One region of the Pseudoalteromonas sp. 1181_04 genome, then DNA from elsewhere that is predicted to be linked to it. Evidence: predicted binding sites of a transcription regulator. Region 1 holds the regulator's gene; each other region holds the start of a gene.
What was found. Region 1 encodes sigma-54, which starts transcription at its own class of promoters, with help from an activator protein. Its sites were predicted from a motif close to GTTGGCACGNNNNTNGNNT; they were not measured.
Positions count from the first base shown of each region.

Region 2: a site for sigma-54 is predicted at 3,694-3,712, ahead of flgJ (flagellar assembly peptidoglycan hydrolase FlgJ). Genes of this name have one in related genera too.
Region 3: a site for sigma-54 is predicted at 2,753-2,771, ahead of FW757_RS16885 (flagellar hook-length control protein FliK). Genes of this name have one in related genera too.

Region 1 covers NZ_VXCS01000035.1:20,857-26,332, reverse strand. Annotated here, with positions in the region: gene kdsC (3-deoxy-manno-octulosonate-8-phosphatase KdsC) at 1-187, shown strand, start outside; gene lptC (LPS export ABC transporter periplasmic protein LptC) at 184-738, shown strand; gene lptA (lipopolysaccharide transport periplasmic protein LptA) at 728-1,261, shown strand; gene lptB (LPS export ABC transporter ATP-binding protein) at 1,258-1,983, shown strand; gene FW757_RS21085 (RNA polymerase factor sigma-54) at 2,050-3,546, shown strand; gene hpf (ribosome hibernation promoting factor) at 3,575-3,862, shown strand; gene ptsN (PTS IIA-like nitrogen regulatory protein PtsN) at 3,867-4,319, shown strand; gene rapZ (RNase adapter RapZ) at 4,340-5,182, shown strand; gene FW757_RS21065 (HPr family phosphocarrier protein) at 5,211-5,476, shown strand, end outside.
Region 2 covers NZ_VXCS01000027.1:43,723-49,198, reverse strand. Annotated here, with positions in the region: gene flgE (flagellar hook protein FlgE) at 1-3, shown strand, start outside; gene FW757_RS19410 (flagellar basal body rod protein FlgF) at 163-927, shown strand; gene flgG (flagellar basal-body rod protein FlgG) at 949-1,737, shown strand; gene flgH (flagellar basal body L-ring protein FlgH) at 1,756-2,439, shown strand; gene FW757_RS19395 (flagellar basal body P-ring protein FlgI) at 2,451-3,545, shown strand; gene flgJ (flagellar assembly peptidoglycan hydrolase FlgJ) at 3,750-4,718, shown strand; gene FW757_RS19385 (FlgK family flagellar hook-associated protein) at 4,720-5,476, shown strand, end outside.
Region 3 covers NZ_VXCS01000020.1:77,944-83,419, reverse strand. Annotated here, with positions in the region: gene fliG (flagellar motor switch protein FliG) at 1-90, shown strand, start outside; gene fliH (flagellar assembly protein FliH) at 94-912, shown strand; gene fliI (flagellar protein export ATPase FliI) at 931-2,265, shown strand; gene fliJ (flagellar export protein FliJ) at 2,265-2,711, shown strand; gene FW757_RS16885 (flagellar hook-length control protein FliK) at 2,841-5,135, shown strand; gene fliL (flagellar basal body-associated protein FliL) at 5,238-5,476, shown strand, end outside.

The sequences.
Region 1 (5,476 bases):
ACCTGACTTGCCGGTAATGGAATTGGTTGGTTTTGCGGTGGCAGTAAATGATGCGCATCCACTAATCAAACGCATTTCACATTATACAACCATGCTACCTGGTGGCTTTGGGGCGGTGCGTGAACTCACTGATTTATTAATGCTCGAAAATGGTAAATCATTAACCAGCGAAGGCACGAGCTCATGAATAGTGCGCGTTTAATATTATGCGTATTATTTGTCGGCTGCATGGTATGGCTGTGGTATCCGTATTTTTATCAAAGTACCGCCATAAAACAACACCAAGAAGATATAATAGCAAAACCTGATTATACTGCGGTGGCATTAAAACAAACCGCATTTGATGAACAAGGTAAAATTAGCCACAAAGTAACAGCTGCAAAAATGGAACTCTACCAACAGTTAGGGTTCACTTACTTTGAACAACCTATTTTTACGCTCTATAATCAACAGCAAACGTGGCAAATTAATGCCGATGAAGCCACCTTATATGAAAATCATCAATTAATTTTAGAAGGTAATGTGGTTGCTAAAAACCTGACCAATAATGCCATGATTGAACATATAAACGCAGATAATATTCAGGTTGATATTGAACTACAAACCATGAGTTCAGAACAACCAGTTGAATTAATCGGACCAAATTTAAAAATCACTGGGCGCGGTCTCCATGCCGACTTAAAAGCCGAAGTGGTAGAACTAATTAACCATACGCGAACCATATATTATGACCAATAAATTTGCTCACTTGCTTGTTATACCAAGCTTATTCATTGCTTTTGCAAGCTTTGCTGAAAATACGACACCACCTGCAGATCAAGTCTCTATCAGTGCTGACACGCAGCTTGCCCAACTGAAAGACAATATCGGTATTTTTGAAAAAAATGTTGAAATCATTCATGGTAACCGCCGTATCAAAGCGGATCGACTTGAAGTCCATAAGCGCGAAGATTTAGGCGATAACAAACAACTACTTGTCGCAACTGGCAGTCCGGCTTACTTTGAAGAAAAACAAACTGATGGCACAGTAATGAGTGCCAGTGCTGATGAAGTCCGTTACGATGTCGCTAAGCGCTATTTAACCTTGGTTGGCAATGCACAAGTCACTCAGGCAGGTCAAAAAATCAATGCCAAAAGCATTACCTATGATATGGACCAGCAACTGATCAGTGCTGAAAAAGGCGCAAGCTCAAGCGATCGTGTGCACACCATTTTGGTACCAGTAGACAGTAAAAAAGACAAATCTAAAGGGCAGCCATGAGTACATTAAAAGCTGAATTTCTAGCAAAAAGCTATAAAGGTCGCCAAGTTGTAAAAAGCGTGGGTTTAGAAGTTAGCGCAGGCAGCATTGTTGGCTTATTGGGTCCTAATGGCGCTGGTAAAACCACCACCTTTTATATGATTGTGGGTTTAGTTCCAAGCGACAAAGGTAAAATCAGTATTGATGATAATGACATCACCTTACTGCCAATGCACAGTCGCGCACGGTTAGGGATTGGCTACCTGCCACAAGAATCATCCATCTTCCGTAAATTAACTGTTTATCAAAACCTGATGGCTATTTTAGAAACTCGTAAAGAGCTGAATAAACAAGCCAGAGAAGAAGCGCTCGACAGCTTACTTGATGAGTTTAGCATTCAACATATCCGCGACAGCCAAGGTATGGCATTATCTGGCGGTGAACGTCGTCGAGTTGAAATTGCACGCGCTTTAGCCGCAAACCCAAAATTTATCTTACTTGATGAGCCTTTTGCTGGCGTTGATCCTATTTCAGTGTTAGATATAAAGAAGATTATTGAACACCTTAAAAACCGTGGTATTGGCGTGCTTATTACCGACCACAATGTACGAGAAACCCTTGATGTTTGTGAAAAAGCCTACATAGTTTCTCATGGGGAGTTAATTGCATCAGGTACCCCTGAGCATGTACTCGCCGACCAAACAGTCCGCGATGTTTACCTGGGCGAGCAATTTAGGCTATAAAGCCACGCTCGGCTAAGTATCTGCTAGACTTAACGATGATAACAATAAAAGGATTGTTAGAGATACATGAGGCAATCACTCCAGCTGCGCATGGGCCAGCAACTTACAATGACACCACAGCTGCAACAAGCAATTCGCTTATTGCAACTCAGTACATTGGATCTCCAGCAAGAAATTCAAGAAGCGCTCGACAGCAATCCATTGTTAGAGCTAGAAGAACATGAATACTCAGACGACACGGCTGGTAAAAACGAACAAAAACAAGATAACGATGACTTAACCGTTAGCGCATCAGCGGACGACAAGCCCAGCGAATATGAACAAGAAAGTAGCGAAGCATTAAGTAAAGAGACCTTAAGTGACGAAATGGCTATGGACGTCACCTGGGACGAATACATGAGTGCTGCGCCAAATACGTCATCTGGGCCAATGCCTGAAGATGAGTCAATTTATCAAGGTGCCTCAACTGAAACCCTGCACGAATATCTGATGTGGCAATTACAGCTCACACCTTTTAGTCCAACCGATGAAGCTATTGCCATTGCGATTGTTGAAGCTGTTGACGATTCAGGTATTTTAACCTTGAGCTGCGAAGACATCGCAGAGAGCTTAAATCAAGGTAATAACGAAGAAGAAATCGAACTAGACGAAGTGCAAGCAGTGTTAAAACGCATTCAGTTATTTGACCCTGTTGGTATTGCTGCGCGCAGCCTACAAGAATGTTTATGTATTCAATTAAATCAATTTGATCCTGCAACTCCTTGGATTAGCGAGACTAAAATGATTTTAACTGATCATATCGATTTATTAGCTAGTCGTGACTATCGCACTTTGATGAAAAAGACTAAGCTTAAAGAAGATGAGCTGAAAGAAGTAATGACATTGATCCACAGCCTTAACCCAAAGCCTGCGGATACCATAGTACGCGAAGAATCAGAGTATGTTATTCCTGATGTTTCGGTGAAAAAAATTAAAGGTCGCTGGGTGGTTGAACTTAATCCAGACAGCATGCCAAAAATTAGAGTGAACAGCCAATATGCGGCAATGTCACGCTCAGTAAAATCAAGCACTGACAGCCAATTTATACGTTCGCATTTGCAAGAAGCTAAATGGTTTATTAAAAGCCTAGAAAGTCGTAACGAGACGTTACTCAAAGTAACCAACTGCATTGTTAAACAGCAGCAAGGATTCTTTGAGCATGGCCCTGAGGCCATGCGCCCTATGGTACTAAACGACGTTGCCGAAATGGTTGAGATGCACGAATCAACAATTTCTCGTGTAACCACCCAAAAATACATGCATACCCCTCGTGGTATATTTGAGTTAAAATATTTTTTCTCGAGCCATGTAAGTACTGAGAACGGCGGCGAATGCTCATCGACAGCCATTCGAGCATTGATCAGAAAATTGATCAGTGCAGAAAACTCAGCGAAACCATTGAGTGATAGTAAGATTGCAGATATATTGGCAGAGCAAGGTATCAAAGTAGCTAGACGGACTATTGCAAAATACCGCGAGTCGCTGGCTATTCCACCGTCAAATCAACGTAAAAGTTTGATTTAAGGCGTAAAATCACAAGAGGAAAATGCTTATGCAACTAAATTTAACTGGTCGTCATGTAGAAATTACTGATTCATTAAGAGACTATGTAAACAATAAGTTTGCCAAGCTTGAAAGGCATTTTGATCATATCAATAATGTCCATGTCATTCTTGATGTAGAAAAGCTAAGCCAAAAAGCAGAAGCCACATTACATGTCAGTGGCGCTGAATTATTTGCCTCAACTGAGCACCAAGACATGTATGCAGCCATTGACGGACTAATCGACAAACTTGACCGTCAGGTAATTAAACACAAAGAGAAGCACGCTCGACACTAACACTATGAAATTAAGCTCACTTATTTGCCAGGACTGCAGTAAAGCTGCGGTCCTTTTTAATAGCAAAAAACGGATCATTGAATTTATCAGCCAATTGGCTCATGAACAACTTCCTCAGCTATCACAACAAGAAATCCTCAACGCACTACTGTCGAGAGAAAAACTAGGTAGTACGGGTATTGGTCGTGGTATTGCTATTCCTCATGGCCGTATGAGTGGTGTTGAAAACCCGCTAGCAATAATTATAGTGAGTGAATCACCGATTGATTTTGATGCGATAGATAATCGCCCAGTTGATATATTTGTAGCTCTCATCGTGCCAGATGGTGATAGCCAACTTCATTTGAAGACGTTAGCCACAATTGCTGATAAACTCAACGACAAAGATTTTTGTAAACAACTACGTAGCGCAAAAACAGACCAAGATTTGTATCACGTAATTGCTGCGCAATCGTAGCCAAATGAAGGAGAATTTACATGGAGTTAATCATCATCAGTGGGCGTTCTGGCTCAGGTAAATCTGTTGCTCTGCGTGTAGTAGAAGATCTTGGCTATTATTGTGTAGATAATATTCCGGTAAACTTATTACCTTCATTAGTGCGCAGTGTCTCTGATAATTATGACAAAATTGCCGTCAGTATTGATGTCCGTAATTTACCGAAAGAGCAGGAAGAATTTAACGATATTCTTGAATACTTGCCTGGTTTTGCAAATCCGACGCTATTTTATTTAGACAGTGATGATCAAACCCTGATCAAACGTTTTTCTGAAACTCGCCGCTTACACCCATTATCTTTGGACTCTTTGCCACTGGATTTAGCTATCAAGCAAGAAAAAGTATTACTTGATGTATTAACTACTCGCGCTGACTTTATACTTGATACCACTGATCTGAGTGTCCACCAGCTTGCAGAGTCAATCCGTGAAAAGATTTTAGGGAAAAAAGATAAAAAACTAATCATTACCTTTGAATCATTTGGTTTTAAATATGGTATCCCAAAAGAAGCTGATTATGTTTTTGATGCACGCTTTTTACCAAACCCACATTGGGAGCCTGAGCTTAAGCCACTTACAGGCCTTGATCAGCCAGTAAAAGATTATTTAGCCAGCCATAGTATCGTACAAAAATTCACTTGGCAGATCCAAACCTTTGTACAAACTTGGTTACCGCATTTGGAGCGTAATAACCGCAGTTACTTAACAATTGCTATTGGTTGCACCGGTGGTCAACATCGCTCAGTTTATCTAGCGCAAACTATAGGTGAAAGCTTCTCGATGAGCCACAGCAATGTGAAAATTCGCCATCGTGAACAAGAATAACAACTCACGTTTACAGTAAGGAATGTTGATGCGTTTAGAAGATACATTTTTAATAAAAAACAAACTCGGTTTACATGCTCGCGCAGCCAGCGTATTAGCGCAATTAGCTGTGCAGTTTGATGCCAGCATCACACTTCATCAAGATGACAAACAAGCCGCAGGCGATAGCGTACTCGGCTTAATGCTATTAGAAAGTAGCCAAGGCAAAGAAGTTAAAGTTGTATGTGAAGGCCCGGACGCTGAACCTGCTCTTGCAGCAATTGGCGAGTTGATTGCACAACGCTTTAACGAACA
Region 2 (5,476 bases), on a different contig from region 1:
TAATCTCGTTTTAATATTTTTTACAATCCGACACCTAGGCTGCTATTTATTAGCAGCCTTTTTTATTTGTGCTTGATTATATTTTGTAATTTATTACGTCATTTTATTGTGGCACTTATCTTGCATTTGTCATGTTATAGATTTTTAACGTGAGTCGATGTTATGGACAAGATGGTCTACATTGCAGCGTCTGGAGCTAAGCAAAGTTTGCGGGGCCTAGAGCTTAAAGCAAATAATTTAGCAAATGCCAATACCACAGGCTTTAAAGCTGACTTCGCGCAAGCGCGCTCAATGCAAGCTTTTGGTGAAGGCTTACCGACACGTGTTTTTACTATGCAGGAACGGCCAGGCTCTAATATGACTTCCGGCGGTATTGTTGAAACTGGACGTGATCTTGATATTGCTATGAGCGATAAAGGGTGGCTTACAGTGCAAGATGCTTCAGGGAATGAGGCATATACTAAAGTTGGCACGTTGAATATCACCCCTGATGGCGCTTTGATCACCAGTCACGGGCGTCAAGTTATTGGCGAAGGTGGACCGATTATTTTGCCATTGCCAGTGGAGAAAGTCGAATTTAGTGACGATGGTTCAATCCAAGTTCGCCCGCAAGGTGCGCCGGCTAACTTTTTAGAAGTTGTTGACCGTTTGAAGGTAATTAAGGCAAATAATTCTGAGCTTGAAAAAGGCAATGATGGCTTATTTCGACCAAAACCCGAATTACTGGAAAATGGTATATGTGGATTTTGTGACATCTCTAATGATGTGAAAGTAATGAGTGGCACTTTGGAAATGTCAAATGTGAATCCGGTACATGAGATGGTGGATATGATAAGCCATCAACGCCAATTTGAATTACAAGTTAAGTTAATGAAAACGGCTGAAGAAATTGACGAACGTCAAACTCAATTGCTGCGTATTGTTTAACTTTATTGAGAGGACATTAATATGAATCCTGCATTGTGGATAAGTAAAACGGGGCTTGATGCTCAACAAACCGATATTTCGGTTATCTCAAATAATTTAGCCAATGCCAGTACTGTTGGTTATAAGAAAAGTCGTGCTGTATTTGAAGATTTGCTTTATCAAAATATTAATCAGCCAGGGGGGCGTTCATCACAAGATACAGAGATGCCTTCTGGTCTGATGCTTGGTGCTGGTACCAAAGTAGTTGCTAATCAGAAGAACTTTTCTCAAGGTAACATGTTAACCACTGAAAACTCATTGGATTGGATGATATCAGGGCCAGGTTTTTTTGAAGTTTTACAGCCCGATGGCAATATCGCCTATTCTCGAAATGGTCAATTTACCACGGATGAGGATGGTCGTATTGTTACTGCTGGTGCAGGTTTTCCTGTGCAGCCAGAAATGAATGTACCTGATGATGCGAAGTCAATTACCGTATCACAAGATGGTGAGGTGTCTGTGAAAATAGAAGGACAACCTGAGAATGTGGTGATTGGTCAGTTAACGATCAGTGACTTTATCAATCCATCAGGTCTAGAGCCTGTAGGCCAAAATTTATATACCGAAACGGCCGTCAGTGGCGCACCTGTACAAGGTAACCCTGGTCTAGAAGGATTAGGCACTGTTGTCCAAGGCGCACTTGAAACCTCTAACGTAAATGTAACCGAAGAGTTAGTTAACCTAATTGAAACTCAACGTATCTATGAAATGAATTCAAAGGTGATTTCAGCGGTTGACGAAATGATGAGTTACATCAGTCAGCAACTTTAACTAATTCGGAGCAAAGTTATGCGTAATTTATCTATAGTCTTAACGGGTGCATTTATATTGAGTGGTTGTATGACGACTCAAAACCACAGCGTGGTTCAAGATGATCCATACTATGCTCCTATGTACCCAGAGCCTGCTGCAGAGCAAGTTGTGCCGACAGGCTCATTGTTTGATAGCAATTTATCAAACGATTTATATTCAGATAAAAAAGCGTTACGCACCGGAGATATTATTACAGTTAAACTGCAAGAATCGACGCAATCATCTAAAGCAGCTAAAACTGAAACGGATAAACAAAGTGATGCCAGCTTAGATCCTGTCATTGGATTAGGCGGACTACCGGTTAATATTGGTGGCGATAGTATTCAGTTTGGTGTGGGCAGCGGTGCTAAATTCAAAGGTGATACTAAGTCAAATCAATCTAATAGTTTATTTGGTGATATTTCCGTAAATGTTATGCGGGTATTACCTAATGGTAATTTAGTGATCCGTGGTGAAAAATGGCTGACTTTAAACTCCGGCGAAGAATTTATTCGTTTGGAAGGTCTTGTTCGCCCGCAAGATGTTACTGCAGATAATACTGTGACCTCTAACAGAATCGCAAATGCGCGTATTCAGTATTCTGGTAAAGGGCAAATGCAAGAGACTCAAACGGCAGGATGGTTAACTCGATTCTTCACTAGCTCTCTGTTCCCTTTTTAAAGGATGTTGATATGAATAGCTTGAAAGCGTTGCTGTGTATATGTTTATTAGCTTGGCATTCTATTGCTAGCGCTGAACGTATCAAGGATGTCTCAATGGTTGAAGGTGTTCGCTCAAACCAGTTAGTTGGTTATGGTCTGGTAGTAGGTTTACCTGGCACCGGTGAGCAAAGTCGTTTTACTGAACAAAGTTTTAAAGCCATGCTAAATAGTTTTGGTATTACCATGGCATCGAATTTAAAACCCAAAATCAAAAATGTAGCAGCGGTTGCTGTGCATGCAGAATTACCTGCATTTAGAAAGCCAGGGCAGACAATCGATATTACTGTATCGTCAATTGGTAGTGCGGGTAGCTTACGTGGTGGAACATTACTACAAACCTTTTTGAAAGGGGTTGATGGAAATACTTATGCTATCGCGCAAGGTAGTCTAATTGTTGGCGGGTTAGGTGTCGAAGGAGCTGATGGTAGTAAGATCGTAATGAACACGCCCACGGTAGGACGTATTCCAAATGGCGCAACGGTTGAACGGGCAATTAAAAGTCCTTTTATGCAAGGTGATTACATAACTTTTAATTTAAATCGTCCTGATTTCACTACTGCTAAACGTTTGGAGCAAACCATTAATGAGCTTATCGGTCCAGACAGTGCACATGCCCTTGATGCCGCTTCAATTCGTGTTATTGCCCCGCGTGATGCGTCGCAGCGTGTTGCTTATTTGTCTACGCTTGAAAACTTAGAGTTTAAACCTGCCGATACTTCGGCAAAAATTATTGTAAATTCACGCACTGGCACCATAGTGATCGGCAAAAACGTGCGGTTACAAGCGGCGGCAATTACCCATGGTGGTCTTACCGTTACGATCGCAGAACAGCAAAATGTATCGCAGCCTAACGCATTAAGTGAAGGGGAAACTGCCGTTACTAATCAAAGTATTATTGATGTTAACGAAGATGATTCTCGGGCCTTTGTATTTAACCCCGGTGTTAGCCTTGACGATTTAGTGCGCGCAATTAACGAAGTTGGCGCAGCGCCTGGTGACTTAATGGCGATACTAGAAGCATTAAAAGAAGCGGGTGCCATTAGCGGTCAACTCGTGGTTATTTAAACCATATTGACCCCCTAAGTTTGCGTTAACTTGCATTTAGGGGGGCTTGACTTGCATAATTAATCAACGCTTTTATACTTTCGCAAACTCGCAAACTCGCAAACTCGCAAACTCGCAAACTCGCAAACTCGCAAACTCGCAAACTCGCATTGGCTTAATTATTGCATTATTAATACTATTATTAATAGCTGTGTCAAATTGCTGATGGATACTAATCATCTCGATAAACAAAACTTCTTTGATTTAGGCAATCTCAATACATTACGTCAAGATGCCTTAAAAAGTGGTGCCTCGCCTGAAGCATCAAAAGAAGCGCTAAAAAAAGCAGCGGCACAATTTGAATCTATTTTTACGCAAATGCTTTTAAAAAGTATGCGTAAAGCAAACGAAGCGTTTGAAGACGAAGACAGCCCTTTTAACTCCAGTGGAGTAAAGTTTTTTGAAGAAATGCATGATCAACAGTTATCGGTTGATTTATCTTCAAAAGGTTCATTGGGCTTAGCCGATCTCATAGTGCAACAACTCTCTCCTGACGGGAAAAAATTTACCCCTAGTTCAGTGCTGCGCACCGTCGATGATTTTACCAGTGATCAACGTGCAACCAGCAAGAATGCTGATAACGCGGCTGACACTCAGGCTGTCAATAGCAGCTCATCAACAGCGCAAAAACCTCAGTTTGAAAATGCAGAAGATTTTATCAGTAGTGTTTGGGAACATGCCAAAACAGCCGCTGAGAAAATTGGTTTGAACCCCGCGGTGATGGTTGCACAAGCAGCTCTTGAGACTGGCTGGGGGAAACATATCATTAATAAAAGTGATGGTAATAGCAGCTTTAATTTATTCAATATTAAATCAGATAAAAGCTGGCAAGGTGAGAAAGCCAACAAAATGACGCTTGAATTTGAGCAAGGCACACCAGTTAAAAAACAAGCTAGTTTTCGTGCATATGATTCTATTAAAGAGAGTGTGAATGACTTTGTGCAGTTTTTGACAGAAAACCCACGTTACCAAGAAGCGCTACAAAATACCGCAAAACCGGCTGCCTTTTTAGATTCATTACAAAAAGCTGGTTATGCCACTGACCCCAATTACGCTGACAAAATTAAGCAAGTGCTAAACCACACAGAGCTTAAGACATTGGCGACATCATTGGTTCGCCAAGGAGTAAATTAACATGTCGTTTAACTTATTTGACATTGCAAGCTCAGGAGTTCGAGCTAGCTCTGAGTTACTGCAAACCACCAGTAAGAACATTACCAATGTTAATACGGTAGGTTATGTACGCGAGCGTACAGAGCATATGACCATGATTGATAACCAAGTCGGTCGTGGAGAAACCTATCGTTTATTAAATGAGTTTGCACAAAAGCAACTCAATCGTGATACCTCAAATAAAACCTTTTTCGACCAATTTGTGACTGAGGCTGGCCGGGTTGATAGTTTGTTTTCTCAAGAATCCAATAGTCTATCGACTAGTATGAATTCGTTATTCAATAATGTGCAGGAAAGTTTAAATCAGCCATCATCCTCAGTTGCACGATCGCTCGTAATGACGGATGCAAAAAATTTGATTGATCAAATGGATCGCTTATCAGGCATTGTATTTAATCAAAAAAATATCGTGAATGATCAGTTAGAAATATTTTCTGATGAAGCGAATACATTAATTCAAAATATTAGCAGCTTGAATAAGCAAATAGCTACCGTAAATGGTACGCGTAACGAGGCAAACTCAAGCACCACGTACAACGAAAGAGACCTTGCTATTCGTAAGTTATCGGAATTAATTGATGTAGAGACACTTGATGGCCCCAACGGTGAAAAGCTCGTATTTATGGGCACCGGCGAATCATTAGTAATGCAAGATGGCGCATTTAATTTATTTTCGATGGCGGGCGATCCTGATCCTAATTTTAAAGAATTACATTTAG
Region 3 (5,476 bases), on a different contig from region 1:
GCGCAAAAAGAGATCTTATCTACGGCACGTCGTCTCGCTGATTCAGGTGAAATTATGCTTGGTGGTGGTGGTGGTGAGGAGTTCTTGTAAACCATGAGCAAACCTACTCAATATCAAGGTCGTCCTTTACGTGCCAGTGAAGCAGTTGATGAATTATTAGAAAACTGGCCAATTCCAGATGTTACGCAAGACACTCGAAAATTCGATGGTCGTTCAACGGCGTTTGGTACACCGCTGGCCGATTTATATCGTAAAGAGCTTGAAGAAAGTGAACAAGCACTAGAGCCCGAAGAGCCTGAGCTGCCTTCGTTAACGATGGCTGAGCTGGAACGAATTCGTCAAGATGCCTACGAAGAAGGCTTAAAACAAGGCCACGAGCAGGGTTATATTGATGGTTTTGAAAAAGGCGTAGGTGAGGGAAAAGAAGCCGGTTATAAAGAAGGCATTGAGCTTGGTAAAACACAAGGTCAAGAAGAAGTAAAACCACTGATTGAAGAACAGCTAACGGGTCTAAAAGCATTGTTGGATAGTTTGTCAGCGCCATTAGCTAAAGTCGATGATGACGCCGAAAAGCAACTTGTACAGTTAACCGTAATGCTAACCGAAGCGTTAGTTTATCAAGAAATTAAAACCTCCCCTGAAATCATTTTGCAAAGTTTAAAGCAGTGTATCGATGCGTTAGCCAATGAGCAGCAAAGTGTGCGTATTCATTTACACCCTGAAGACATTGAACTGGTTAAAAATAGTTATGGCGAAGCTGCACTAGCTGAAAACCATTGGCAGTTAGTTGCAGAGCCGACTTTAGATCGCGGTGGTTGCCAAGTAAAAACACCACAATCATCTATTGATATGACTATAAAAACCCGCGTCAAAGAAACGTTGGATAGTTTTTTGCATAGTAGTGGTATCTAACTCCATTTTTGGTTTGCAATGAGTTCTCAACCACGCCCATTAAGTGAACGTTTACAACAGTATCAAAAACATATTCATAGTCCAACGCCTGCTGTTGCGGGAATTTTAACCCGTGTTGTAGGGTTAACATTAGAGGCGAAAGGATTACGCGCGCCAGTTGGCAGCCAATGTAAAATTGAAACCATGCATGGTTTTGTTGATGCTGAAATTGTTGGTTTTAATGACCAGACGCTTTACTTGATGCCAAATGACCATATTTCTGGTGTACTACCTGGTGCGCGAGTTATCCCACAAGTAAATGATACCGGACTGCCTGTTGGTATGTGTTTACTTGGTCGTGTTGTTGATGGCTTAGGGCGTCCGTTGGATGGGCTTGGAGCTATTAAAGCAGAGCATTACTTAAAATTTGCACAAAATTCCATTAACCCATTATCTCGACGACCAATTACGCAGCCGATGGATGTTGGCGTACGCGCTATTAATTCAGTGATAACTGTTGGCCAAGGCCAGCGCATGGGGCTATTTGCAGGCTCAGGCGTGGGTAAGTCGGTATTACTGGGTATGATGACCCGAGGCTCAGAAGCGGATGTAATAGTTGTTGGTTTAGTGGGGGAGCGTGGCCGCGAAGTAAAAGAATTTATCGAAGAAATACTCGGTGTGGAAGGGCGTAAACGTTCTGTCGTAGTTGCCGCGCCCGCTGATGCATCACCATTAATGCGATTAAAAGGCTGTGAAAGTGCGGTAACTATCGCGGAGTACTTTCGCGATCAAGGTTTAAATGTTTTATTGCTACTGGATTCTGTAACGCGTTATGCCATGGCGCAGCGCGAAATAGCGCTTGCGGTTGGTGAACCACCAGCGACTAAAGGTTATCCGCCTTCAGTGTTTGCAAAGCTACCCGCGCTGGTGGAACGTGCTGGTAATGGCGGCGAAGGGCAAGGCTCTATCACAGCGTTTTTTACTGTACTGAGTGAAGGGGATGATATGCAAGATCCGATTGCTGATGCGGCGCGAGCCATTTTAGACGGTCATATCGTGTTATCCAGAGAGCTCGCTGACAGTGGTCATTATCCTGCTATTGATATAGAAAAATCGATTTCACGGGTGATGCCACAAGTTGTCTCAGAAGCACATATGCAACAAGCGCGAGTGTTAAAACAAGTGTATTCAATGTTCCAGCAAAATAAAGATATGATTACTTTAGGTGCTTATCAAAAAGGCACCGACCAAATGCTTGATCAGGCCATTAATATGATGCCAAGAGTGAATGCATTTTTACAACAAGGCATGAAGGATGTGATCAGCTATGACGATGGCCTACAAGGGCTTGCGCAATTATTAGGACAAGCATAATGGCAACCAATAAGCTCAGTTTATTGCTGAAAATAGAAAATGATAAAGAAGAAGCTTTACGGATAAATTATTTACAAGCGCAGCAAAACTTGCAAGGCAATCAACAAAAATTGCAAGGCTTGAATAACTTTCGCTTAGAATATACTCAGCAATTACATGTAAAAGGAAAGTCCGGTTTAAGTAGCGCCGGGTTTAGTCAATATCATGCTTTCATTGCCAAAATCGAAGAAGCCATTCGTCAACAAGCGAATACAGTTAGTACTGCTAAACAAGTTGTCTCACAACGCCAAAGTTTATGGCTGAAACAGCAGATTAAGGCTAAAGCGGTTGCTAAGTTAATAGAAAAACAGCAACTTAAAGCGAATGTGATCGCACAAAAAAATGAACAAAAAATGCTTGATGAATTTTCCGCAAATCAATTTTACCAAAGACGTCGCGTTTTATAGCCTATTGCCCAAAATAGGGTTATTTATTAATTCAAATCAGCTTAGGCATATTATTTGCTTGTTTAATGTAATAAGTATTTATTCTGGCAAACTGCGGCGGCAAATTGCCACTTTTAATCTAGGTGAATTATGGCTATTAGTGATCTTTCAGTGTTTATCTCAACTGAGCAGGATGTTCAGTTAAATAAAAAAGACAGTGCCAAAGCTGCTGGTGCAGCAGATAAAGAAAGCACTGATAGTGACTTTTTTAGCCAATTACAAAGTGCCAATAATGCTGCGGAAACATCTATAAAGGTTAATTCAACGGGTGCTGAGCCACGTTCAGCTGAAGCCGTAATTGTTGCTGAAAAAGCACAAGAAACGTCTGTTGACAACAGTGATGAAAATGCGATGTCTGGTGATGCAATGCTTGCGCAAATAACGGCGGCTAATAACATGGACACTCGGGTAAATAATACGCCAACTGTTGAAAATTCCTCATTACTTTCAAAGTTGGGGAAATACAGCGAGGAAAAAATAGACCCTAAGCTTGTTAAAGTCACTGGAGCCCGTCCAATTGATGATGTTACGCCTATTATTGATACAGAGACTCCTGCTACTGATGATCCGATTGCACAATTAGTCGATAAACAGCTAAAATCATCGTTACTTACAGAAAAAACGCTGCTGGCAGAGGCAATTGATAAACAACTTCAGCTAAAGGGGAACACTCCGCCTGATGATGCAGTTACTCCTATTATTGATGATATTCAAGTCGCAAAAGAGACATCGCAAAATAAAGCGATGGCAATGCAGCCAACAATCCAACAAGCGGTTGCTACTACAACTGCTTTAAAAAGCGGGCAAGTTGACAATGACGCAGCTCAAATAATTGCTGCTGCAAATACAAGCCAAGGTAAACCACAAGACAGTGAAGTATTAGCTAAAGGTTCCGACGCTATGCTTGCTCAGCAAGGAAAACCTCAACAGAGCGCAGCACTAACTGCAGATGCAGCAGTTACTAACGTTACTGCTAACGCTAAACAAGCAATCAAAAGTGCCACTGAAGTAGCAATGGACGCTGAAGCGGTTAAAGGTGTTGCTTCAAGCTCTCAAACTGATGTATCAGAAAAAGCAGCTGAACAGTCAAAGCGTAATAATAGTGCTGTATTAGAGCAAATCAGCAAGGTATTACTTAACTCAACGACAACTGTGCAAAAAAATGAAAATCCACTGTTGGCGAGCTTAACACCGGAGCAGCAAAAACAGCTGCAAACTCAGGTTGATGTCATTCGTCAGCAAGATCCATCACCGGCTAACATAACTGACTTAAAAAAAATGCTGGCTGAATTTGTAGCGCTTAATAGTAAAGAAGCTGCAAAACCTACCACTGCAGTTGCGACAATTAACACCGCAGAGCTAACTCAACTAAGTAAAGATATTTCGCTGTTAAGCCCTATGCAAAAACAGGCATTAAGCCAGCAATTACGAAATTTTGTGAGCAATGAGCAGCCCAAAGGGGCTTTATTAACTCAGATCAATAAGGCGATTACTGAATTAGCCCAGCCAGAGAGTACTGAAAAAAGGACTGAGTCAAAAGCTCAATTGACGGTTCAGTCAATGGCAGATAATTTAGCAAGCACTACAACTACCAATAGCAGCACCGCTAAATCAGATACAAATAAAGTATCTGCGCCACAAGATGCACTTATAAAGGCTGCAAGCAAAGAGCAAGAAGTGAAACTGGCAGTACAAGATAATGTTCTAAAAAGCGAGCAATTTGCTGAAAATATTAAAGCAGAGCAAAGCCCTGTGCGCGACAACACATTGGCACGTGTAAATCAATTGTTTGGCCAGCTCACCGGATTAACCACTGCAGTTACAACAGCCACGGCTGTAGAAGGGAGTGAGCAAAGTTATCAACAAGCTTTGGCTGATATGCAAGTAATGCATGCTCAGCAAGCGAGTCCTACATCACAGACAAGACAAATAAATATTGATCCAACTGCGTTACAAGCGTTGAATATCATGAAAAGTGATGCTGCCAAGTTACTGCAAGAACGAGTGAGTGCATTGTTAAGCATTAATAATAAAGAAGCTGAAATACGTCTTGATCCGCCAGAAATGGGCAGTATGCAAATTCGTATTCGTAGCGATGCAGAACAAGCTCACATTAACTTTGTGGTGCAAAATCAGCAAGCCAAAGAAGCCCTTGAGCAATCAATGCCGAGATTACGGGAAATGTTAGCGCAGCAGGGAATTGAACTGGGTGAAAGCAGTATCCAGCAGGGGAATAGTCAAAGTGATACTGGTGGTGACGGACAACAAAATGGTCGTGGTCAACAGGCAAATCAGCAACAAAATGAAGAGGAAACTGCATTAACTCAGCAACCAATTCGCGGCTCTGGGCAACAATCTTCATCATCAATAGATTACTATGCCTAACACCTGCTATTATATGAGGTATAAGACTATAAAAATAAATAACTTGATGGTGCGCGGTGACACTCGTAATATCGCTATTATCAAGGCATAAAGGAAAGCGGCATGGCTGAAGAAGCAAATTTAGAAATTGAAGATGGCAGTAAAAGTAAAAAAAAGCTGATTATAATTATTATTGCTGCGGTATTGGTAATTGGTGGTGCCGCTGGCTTTTTCTTGATGTCAGGCTCAGACGCTGCTCCTGAAACACTTGCAGACGAATCGGTTGCACCTGCAACTGAAACTGCAGAGGTAAGTGGCAGTGGTGCAAAGGTTGGCAGTGCTTTATATGTTGCGATGCCTCG